One region of the Paenibacillus kribbensis genome, then DNA from elsewhere that is predicted to be linked to it. Evidence: riboswitches for the same ligand, from Rfam matches in the RefSeq annotation. Region 1 holds a riboswitch; each other region holds the start of a gene.
What was found. Region 1 has a riboswitch for glycine ahead of B4V02_RS05765 (alanine/glycine:cation symporter family protein). Riboswitches for the same ligand answer to the same signal wherever they lie in the genome.
Positions count from the first base shown of each region.

Region 2: linked by a shared signal. The riboswitch ahead of sdaAB (L-serine ammonia-lyase, iron-sulfur-dependent subunit beta) and the one ahead of B4V02_RS05765 (alanine/glycine:cation symporter family protein) in region 1 are both predicted to bind glycine.
Region 3: linked by a shared signal. The riboswitch ahead of gcvT (glycine cleavage system aminomethyltransferase GcvT) and the one ahead of B4V02_RS05765 (alanine/glycine:cation symporter family protein) in region 1 are both predicted to bind glycine.

Region 1 covers NZ_CP020028.1:1,250,627-1,253,902, forward strand. The annotation lists gene B4V02_RS05755 (Gfo/Idh/MocA family protein) at 1-21, shown strand, start outside; gene B4V02_RS05760 (glycoside hydrolase family 1 protein) at 66-1,523, shown strand; glycine riboswitch at 1,792-1,886, shown strand; gene B4V02_RS05765 (alanine/glycine:cation symporter family protein) at 2,045-3,276, shown strand, end outside.
Region 2 covers NZ_CP020028.1:5,173,827-5,177,102, reverse strand. The annotation lists gene B4V02_RS23050 (Ig-like domain-containing protein) at 1-505, shown strand, start outside; gene sdaAA (L-serine ammonia-lyase, iron-sulfur-dependent, subunit alpha) at 602-1,501, opposite strand; gene sdaAB (L-serine ammonia-lyase, iron-sulfur-dependent subunit beta) at 1,479-2,180, opposite strand; glycine riboswitch at 2,392-2,507, opposite strand; gene B4V02_RS26855 (DUF6359 domain-containing protein) at 2,721-3,276, shown strand, end outside.
Region 3 covers NZ_CP020028.1:1,489,420-1,492,695, forward strand. The annotation lists gene gcvPA (aminomethyl-transferring glycine dehydrogenase subunit GcvPA) at 1-268, opposite strand, end outside; gene gcvT (glycine cleavage system aminomethyltransferase GcvT) at 394-1,494, opposite strand; glycine riboswitch at 1,574-1,669, opposite strand; glycine riboswitch at 1,670-1,857, opposite strand; gene gcvH (glycine cleavage system protein GcvH) at 2,161-2,556, shown strand; gene B4V02_RS06700 (DUF6055 domain-containing protein) at 2,789-3,276, opposite strand, start outside.

The sequences.
Region 1 (3,276 bases):
TTCGAGGATGAGCAGAAATAGCGTAAAAGAAGTTTGAATATAACAAGAAGAGAGGTTTTTAGACGATGACGAAGATGCTAAAAGGCTTTCCGAAAAACTTCCTGTGGGGCGGGGCAACTGCGGCCAACCAATTGGAAGGAGCTTTTGACGTAGATGGAAAGGGATTGTCTAGTGCAGATATGATTGCCTATGTCCCCAAAGCAGAACGCAAGAACGATCATGCTATCGAGATTTCGTCCGAACGTCTGGAAGACATCCTGGCAGGTAAAGTAAATGCCCGTTTTCCAAAGCGTGAAGGGGTGGACTTCTACCACCACTATAAAGAAGATATCGCCTTGTTTGCAGAAATGGGCTTCAAGGTATTTCGCATGTCCATCCACTGGTCGCGGATTTTCCCGAATGGTTATGATGCCGAGCCGAATGAAGCAGGATTGCAATTCTACGACAATGTATTTGATGAGCTGCGCAAGTATGGTATTGAGCCCTTGGTGACATTGTCACATTATGAAACACCGCTAGGTCTGACTCAGAAATATAATGGCTGGCTGGGACGCGAAGTCATACAGCATTACGTGAATTATGCCGAAACGGTATTTACACGCTATAAGGATAAAGTAAAATACTGGCTGACCTTTAATGAAATCAATGTAATGACCATGAGTCCGTTCACAGGCGGCGGTGTGGTGATTGACCGTGTAGAAAACAAACAGCAAGCGATATATCAAGCATTGCATCATCAATTTGTAGCAAGCGCACTGGCGACCAAACGGGGACATGAGATCATCCCGGGCGCTCAAATCGGCTGTATGCTAGCCCGTATAGAAAGCTATCCACATACGTGTAACCCGGAGGATATACTGAAAGCCCAGCATGAAAATCAGATGAACCTGTTCTTTACGGACGTACATGCCCGTGGGGAATATTCCAACTACATGAACCGTTATTTTGAAGAAAATAATATTGTTCTGCAAACAGAACCCGGCGATGCGGAAATTTTGAAAAATAACACGGTCGATTTTATCTCCTTCAGCTACTACATGACTTTGACCGTATCTGCGGGCCCGGAAGGCGAGAAAGCAGCAGGCAACCTGATTGGCGGCGTGAAAAATCCGTATCTGCAGTCCTCCGACTGGGGATGGCAAATCGATCCGATCGGCCTGCGTGTTACGCTGAATACGTTTTATGACCGCTATCAAAAGCCGCTGTTCATCGTGGAAAATGGCTTGGGTGCGTATGATAAGGTGGAAGAAGACGGTTCTGTACATGACACCTATCGCATTGATTACTTGCGTCAGCATATTGCCCAAATGAAGGAAGCGATTGCCGACGGTGTGGATCTGATCGGTTACACGAGCTGGGGGCCTATCGACCTTGTAAGTATGTCTACTTCTGAAATGTCCAAGCGCTACGGATTTATTTATGTCGACCTGGATGATGACGGTAACGGAACACTCAAACGTTCCAAAAAAGACTCCTTTAACTGGTACAAAAATGTAATTGCAACGAATGGTGAAGAGCTGTAATTTTATGTAACTTCATATCGTCTTCGACGGACACGACAGAGAACATCGTAAGGATGCACTCTGCTGTGCCCGTTTTTTTGTGCAGACAGATGACTGCATCTCAGAGGGCTTCACAAATTTTTCACTTGTAATAAACTGAAAGCTTTCTGTATAATAAAAAACAATTTCATATGTCTGGTTGATGTTTGCGGGAGATGGAACGAAGGTTCCGACCGAAGGGGCAAAACTCTCAGGTGCTTGGCTGATTACAGCAAGCGGGACCGTAAACGGACAGAACTCTGGAGAGACCCTTAATTGGGCGCCGAAGGTGCACGGCAGAGAACATCTGCTTAAACTCTCAGGCAAAAGGACAGAGACGCGAATAACCTGTGACAGGGGATGCCCTATTTTTTTATAAGTTATGTAGAGGCAGCAACCTGCGCAAAAGGGTTGTATTTTTTCGTGCCTTTAACCTCTCCAGGAGTCGAATCAGCTGATTTGACTCTTTTTTGTTTTTTAATATGCTTGAGGAGCGGGTTGAAATGAATTTGGTACATGTGTTAGAAACGATTAGCAGTTGGATATGGGGAGCGCCGCTTATCATTCTCGTGATGGGAACGGGATTGTGGCTGACCATACGTTTAAAAATGCTGCAGGTATTTCGCCTGCCTTTGGCGATCAAGCTGATTGGCAAGGCCCCAAATGAAGGCAGCGGAGATGTAAGCAGCTTTGCGGCCCTGAGCACGGCGTTGGCGGCTACAGTTGGCACAGGAAGTATTGTCGGTGTAGCGACGGCGATTAAGCTGGGCGGGCCAGGTGCCTTGTTCTGGATGGTCGTGGCTGCCTTTTTCGGGATGGCTACGAAATATGCGGAAGGTGTGCTGGCGGTAAAATACCGGGTGAAGGATCGGAATGGACAATTTTCCGGTGGCCCGATGTATTATATTGAAAATGGTCTGGGACGCCGCTTTAAACCGCTGGCCATGCTGTTTGCCTTCTCGGGCATGCTGGTGGCGCTGTTCGGCATTGGAACGTTCCCGCAGGTCAAGGCCATTGTGTCTTCGACCGAAAATAGCTTTGGCGTTCCGCCGATTGTAACGGCGTTGATTATTGCTACCCTTACAGCACTGGTTACCATTGGAGGACTCAAAAGCATTGCCAAGGTATCGACCAAGGTCGTTCCTTTTAAAACAGGCTTATACGTACTGATTTGTATCATCGTACTGATTCGGTTTGCGGACCAGCTTCCCGCCGCAATCGCACTTGTGCTGCACTCCGCGTTTTCGACTACGTCTGCGACGGGCGGCTTTGCCGGGGCTACCATTATGCTGGCGATGCGCAGCGGGGTAGCCAGAGGTATTTTTGCCAATGAGGCCGGTCTGGGAAGCGCACCAATTGCAGCCGCAGCCGCCAAAACGAAATGGCCTGCGGAGCAAGGGCTGATTTCCATGACAGGTGTGTTTATTGACACGATGGTTATTTGTCTAATGACCGGGCTGACGCTGTTGGTAAGCGGTGTGTGGAGCGGACCTACTGATGCGGGCCTGATGACTCAGCAAGCATTTTCCAGCGCGTTCCCGCTTGGGGCAGAGCTGCTCACGATCATTCTGATTATGTTCGCATTCACGACTATGCTCGGCTGGAACTACTACGGGGAACGCTGTGTTGAATATTTGCTTGGCGTCAAGTGGATTAAGCCATACCGATATCTGTTCATTGCACTGGTTGCCGGAGGCGCGTTCATCAAGCTGGATGCCATCTGGCTGCTGGCAGA
Region 2 (3,276 bases), 1.9 Mb from region 1:
GGACGTAGCACAAAGGATTGAAGCAGATGCGGTCTCGTTATCACTCAAATCCGGTGATCAAAAAACCATCGCGATTGTTGTTAAATCCAGTGATGGCAAAGAAAAGGATGTTACAACTCAAGCTGAATGGAAAACATCCAATTACAAAGTAGCTACAGTTAAAAAAGGCCAGGTTACCGCGGTCAGCTATGGTAAAGCTAACATTCAGGCGAAGTTCGGCGGAAAGGTGATCAGCGTACCTGTGGATGTAGATACACTTAAATATTTGCAAACGGACGAAGTCGCCTTGAATTTGAAGGCTGGGCAGCTAGCTAAAGTGACAGCTACAGCCACGTACAAGGATGAGTCGGAAAAGGATGTCTCCAAACCGGCTGTCTGGTCCTCGTCCAGAATTATTGTCGCCACCGTCAAAGACGGCAATATTAAGGCACAGGGCAAGGGGAAGGCCGTGATCACGGTCAAATATGCAGGCAAAATGACGAAGGTACAGGTGACCGTTCAGTAAGAACAAAGGGGTGTCCCAAAAGCCATGAAAATGGCTGTGGGACGCCCCTTTGCTTTGGTAAAATGGAAGTGTCGAGCAATCATTTTACCTTGAAAACTACGACTTGTTCTTCTTGGTCGATGCGTTGCGTGTAAGCGACTCGGTCAAACGCTTGCCGGTTGGCGTCTGGGCCAAGCCGCCTTTGGCGGTCTCACGGTGCTTTGAAGGCATGGCGCTGCCGACCTCAAGCATCACGTCAATGACTTCGTCAGACGGGATGGCGCTGCGCACCCCTGCCAAGGCCATGTCCGCTGCGGCAAGCGCGGTGACAGCTCCCAGCCCGTTGCGCACGATGCACGGAATCTCCACGAGTCCGGCGACGGGGTCGCAAATCAGGCCGAGCGTGTTCTTAAGTGCGAGACCTACGGCGTGAAGGGCCTGTTCAGGCGTGCCGCCGCGCAGCTCGACCATAGCGCCGGCGGCCATTCCGATGGCTGAGCCAATCTCAGCCTGGCAGCCTCCCTCCGCGCCGGAAATGAAGGAGTTGTTGGCGATCACGTAGCCGATGGCTCCAGCGGCGAACAGGCCGTGCACCATATGCTTATCATCCCAGCCGAATCGCTCCTGTGCACTGATAAACACACCGGGGATGACTCCGCATGAGCCAGCAGTGGGCGTGGCGACAATGCGACCCATAGACGCATTAACCTCCGATACGGACAGGGCATACGCCATGGCGAGCGCTGAGGCATCGCCGGAGCAGGTTTCGCCTGCCCGCAAATATTCGGCCAGACGCTTGCCGTCGCCGCCCGTCAATCCGCTGCGGGATACAGTGTCTTGCGTCTGACCGCGATGAACGGCTTCCTTCATCACTTGATAATAATCAGACATTTGGCGGAAGATTTCTTCCTCAGGAGTGTTCGTCTCCTGTGCCTGCTCTTGAATCATCAGACGGCCAATCGTGGTGGATTCCTCAGCACATAAAGCACTGATTTCATGCAAATGGGTAAATCGCATCAGATTCAGCTCCTTTTTTCAAATGAATCATTTTAATCTCGTACATATGTGGTAAGGACCGCAGCTTCGCGATTAATTCAGGCGTAGCAGGACTGTCCATTTCGATGGCAGTAAGTGCTTCACCATCCCGGCCTTTGCGATCCACGTGCATATAGGCAATGTTAATATCAGCCGCGCCGAGCGCCGAAGTCACCGCGCCTAATGTACCGGGCTTATCCGAGTGAAGAAGCACCAGCGTAGGCAGCTCTCCGGTCAGATTGACCCGGAATTCGTTGAGCTGTTGGACATGGATGCTTCCACCGCCGATGGAAGAGCCCAGCAGCGTGCGCTGATCCCCGCCCTTCCACAGCTCGAAGCGGACTGTGTTAGGGTGGGGAGCGGGTAGTCCGCTAAAGGCGAATTCCACCGCCATTCCGGCTTGCTCTGCCCATTGCTCGGCATCGGGAATGCGGCTGTCGTCCGTATCATAATTGAGCAGCCCTGCGATGAGCGCCAGATCTGTGCCATGTCCTTTGTACGTATCGGCAAAAGAGCCGTACAGTGTCATGCGGGCACGGTCAGGCTGTGCGCCGAGCCAGTGCCGGGCAACGCGTGCGAGCCGCACCGCGCCTGCGGTATGTGAGCTGGAAGGTCCGGTCATGGCCGGGCCGATAATGGAAAATACATCTTTGAAACGCATGGTGTGGCCCCCTGTATGTTTTTGTACCATAATATATGGTATTGCCGCGTCTTTGCGCGTATATGACGGTTCCCAATGGTGACGCGCGATGTGAGCACAAAAAAGGACAGGATAAGGAAGTTTCCCTTATCTCTGTCCTCGTTACCTGAGAGTTTCGTGCGGTGTCATTACCGCCTTACCCCTTGGGTGGCTTGCGCTCTCTCCAGAGTTGCGTCAGATGACGATACATGGACCTGAGAGATTATCCGTCAGCCGGGTGCTGGCGTCTTGCTCCTTCGGTGCCTCCAGGCTATAGGCTTCCTGGACGGACTCTCCCGTCATCTTCATTCGCGTATACCGTTCTACAACTATTTCTTAGAGTAATATATGCCGTGTCCGCTGTCAATCACGGAGGATAATTTTCACATAAACTAACGCATTCCCCGTAGAAAAAATTAAATTTTACATAATTATGGATGAAAACAGGAAGGAATTAGAAGGTTGATAGCTAATCTGATAGAGGACAATACCATTTATGGATAATAGGAGGGATATTAACGTATGGCAAAAGGCTTGCGCTTCACAGGTTCACGCTTGAAAGGAATGCTGCATCTAGCAGCGATTGTATCACTGCTGATCGGAATTTTCGTTTCATTCGGTCAAGTTAGTGCCGAGGGAGCATTAACGGTGGGAGAAGCACTCCAGCGTCAAAGCAGCGGGGGTACGGTGACGGTAGAGGGCTACGTCGTTGGACACGCGACCGGATCAAAAACGGCTAACTTTTCCAGCCCGTTTGCGAATGATTTTAACGTATTGATTGCTGATCAAGCCAATGAACGCAATACGTCTAATCTATTGGATGTACAGCTTACATCAGCGTACAGAGGGCAATTTGGACTTTCAGGCCACCCTGAGCTGATCGGCAGCAAAATCCGCGTGACGGGTACGCTTGGCGCCTACAACAATTTTGGCGGAGTGAAAAGCCCAAGCGCTGTGGAACTGGTGAGCGGAAGCGAGCCGGGAAACCCTGGTGAACCGGGCGAGCCTGATCCTGGCACTCCGGGTCAACCGGGTACTACATTGCCGGATGGAAAAGGCAAAAAGGTGCTGTTCGATA
Region 3 (3,276 bases), 240 kb from region 1:
GCTGAATGACGGACGGAATATGATGATCATAAATCCCTGCACCAAGAAAGCTGACATGTGTGTCTGTGTTGGCATTATGCCCTGCCAGCTCGGCCAGATGGCGGGTTAAGGCTCTTTCGTCCAGTCGAGAGGACATGGGCAGCTCGCCCTGATATCGGATTTCTGCTGGAATATCACTAAATAAATCGTCAATGGACGATACGCCGACCACACGCAGCATTTCGGTTTGGTCCTGTTCGGTCATGGGCAGATAGCGATGCTGCTTCATAGGTTCTGGCTCCTTTCAAAAAGCAAAATGTAAAGTCGTAAATTGGCTAATACATAATCGTGAACTGGAAAATCCAGAAGTCCATATCTCCTTGTTCGCTTTATAGAAATGAAAAGAGTCTAGGATCAGTGTGAACGTTTATAAAAAGGCGCTGCTACCACCTCGGCGCGCAGGCGTTTGCCACGGATCTCGACCTCCAGCGGTGTGGATAGCGTGCTAAAACGGCTGTCCACCAGGGCCAGACCCAGATTGCGCTTTAAGGTTGGCGACTGGGTTCCCGTTGTAACCTCACCGATTTGCTGTCCTTCCGCGAATACCGGGTAATGGGCGCGCGGGATACCGCGATCCAGCAATTCCAGTCCGATCAGCTTGCGGGGAATACCTTGCTCCTTCTGACGCTGCAGCGCTTCTCTGCCGATAAAATCTCCCTTGCCCAGCTTAACGAAAAAGCCCAAGCCAGCCTCAAGCGGTGAAATCGTGGCAGATAGCTCTTGTCCGTACAAGGGCAGCCGTGCCTCAAAGCGCAGCGTATCCCGGGCACCAAGCCCGGCGGGAATCAGACCATACGACTCACCTGCGCGAAGCAATCCTTCCCATACAGCGGCTGCTTCCGCTGCAGGTATATACATTTCAAAACCATCTTCACCTGTATATCCGGTGCGGGAGACGAGTGCTTTCACTCCGAACAGCTGCACGTTCTCACGGAATCGGAAGGAGGCCAGATTGGTTATATCCGTATCTGTCACGGCTGCCATAATACGCGCTGCTTCCGGGCCTTGCAACGCCAGCAATGCTATGGCATCCGACACATTTTCGAGATGAACGGATGCAGGCGCGTGGCGCATAAGCCAATCCCAATCCTTGTCGATGTTGGAGGCATTGACAACCAGCATGTAGCGCTCCGGTCCTTTGCAGTACACAAGCAGGTCATCCACCACACCACCATCGGGGTAACACAAGAGCGAGTACTGGGCCTGACCCGGTTCCAACTGGCTGACATCGTTCGTCGTTACTTGTTGCAGAAAAGCTTGGGCTTCTTTGCCTTCAACCAAAAACTCGCCCATATGCGATACATCGAATAATCCCGCATGTTGGCGGACGGCCTCATGCTCCTTTTGAATGCCGCTAAACTGCACAGGGAGCTCCCAACCTCCAAAGTCAATGCAACGGACTCCGGGCAGCGTCCCGTAAGAAGAATACAGCGGTGTTCTTCGCAAGTTAGTCATTTTTCCACTCCTATCCGGTGTGATCGGCTAAACAAAAAAGACAGGCTGAAAAAAACGTATAGACGGCGGTCCATACTCTTTTTTCAGCTCTGTCCTTGATACCTGAAAGTTACCCCGGTGTGCACCAGGTTTCCTCTTGGGTGATCCGCTCCATGGCGAATGCTCTCCAGAGATGCGTCCGGCAGAGGTCCTTTTGCCTGAGAGATTCACCTGCCGTGCAGGTTTACTCCTTCGGCGCTACCTTCGGGAATATTGTATGTTACCGATGGATACAGATAACAACATAATCCGATTCGCATGTACCTCTGTCTCACAAGCAGTAACAGCTATGCGAATCCTGGCAGTCTCTCCCTCCGCGTTCATCCGCGTTTGCAGTTGTCGGGGTATTTCCACAAGCATTGGCTATAACCCATTAATACGCAAATTCATTCAAAATGTCAATAAAAATGTCATGAAAATCAATCTAAAAAACATTTAATACATAAATAAGGATATGTAAGCGTTTGTTGTACCTTGTCGTATTTTGGTTTACAACGCTTTTTACAGTGATATGAAGTATTTTTGTTAGTATTATTGACATAGGTATTCTTGTTGTCATAATCTTAACCTGTCTAGTATAGGTGAGCAGAAGCAATTACATTCCCTTGGAAGTGAGGCGGAAGCAGGATGAGCGAAGTGAAACAGCAGCTTTGGTATACGGAGGAGCATGAATGGGTTGAGCGTATAGAGGATGGAAAGGTTCGAATCGGTATTACAGATTTTGCACAGCACCAACTGGGTGACATTGTTTTTGTGGAGTTGCCTGAGGAGGGAGCAGCAATTGAACAAGGAGCGGAGGTTGGTACCATTGAATCGGTGAAGACGGTATCCGATTTGTTTTCTCCGGTGACGGGAACCGTATTAAGGGTGAATGAAACGTTGGAAACTACGCCTGAGCTGGTTAACGAGTCTCCCTATGAAAAAGGCTGGATGATCGAGGTCGAGATCAGCAACGATGTGGAGGAAGCTCTGGGCAAGCTATTGTCTGCGGATGAGTACGAGAGATTGACTGCCGAAGGGTAATAATAAAGTCATATCGTGTCGAAAATTGAATAAGAGTGTCGTTTATTCGCTTGTGCTTGTATAAAATGGGGCTGTCCCAAAAGAGTTCTTTTCGGATAGGAATAAGCCAAAAATGACCTCATATTCCACGGTGAAGTGTCAAGTGGAGGATGAGGTCATTTTATATCAAATATTTTTCGTTTTGTTCATGCCGGTATCCGGCGTTTAAACTCTAGTCTGCGGATTGGCCATTTTAGCGCATATAGCCGCCCTTGCCGTCTGATCGGGCATAACCGTCTCTGAAGTTTTTCACAGAGGCCTCCAAACTTTCATAGCCTGCAAAGGAACCGCCACTTATGGTATATCCCATATCATCGAAGAAATCGCCGTAAGTAACGGCCTGTCCGGTGGCTCCTCCATGTTCTCGCTTGCTGACCCCGCCGTGACCAATCGAAAGCCCCTTAACTACGGCATGACCGCTCACAGTATAATATCCCTTCACTAAAGCGCTTTCGACCACCTGTCCATATTCCGAAACTTCTGCTTGTTCAGTAACAACGGCTTGATCCCCTACATGACCATGACCTGTTATTTTTGCAGAACCGTCCGCAATCGCATACCCGCTTAGGGTAGCGGATTCGCCGATCTGGGCGCTTCCACGCACCAGCGCATAGTCTGTAATCTTGGCTGAGCCGCTTACTCTTGCGGCACCGCGCACCACAGCAGAATCTTCAATGCGGA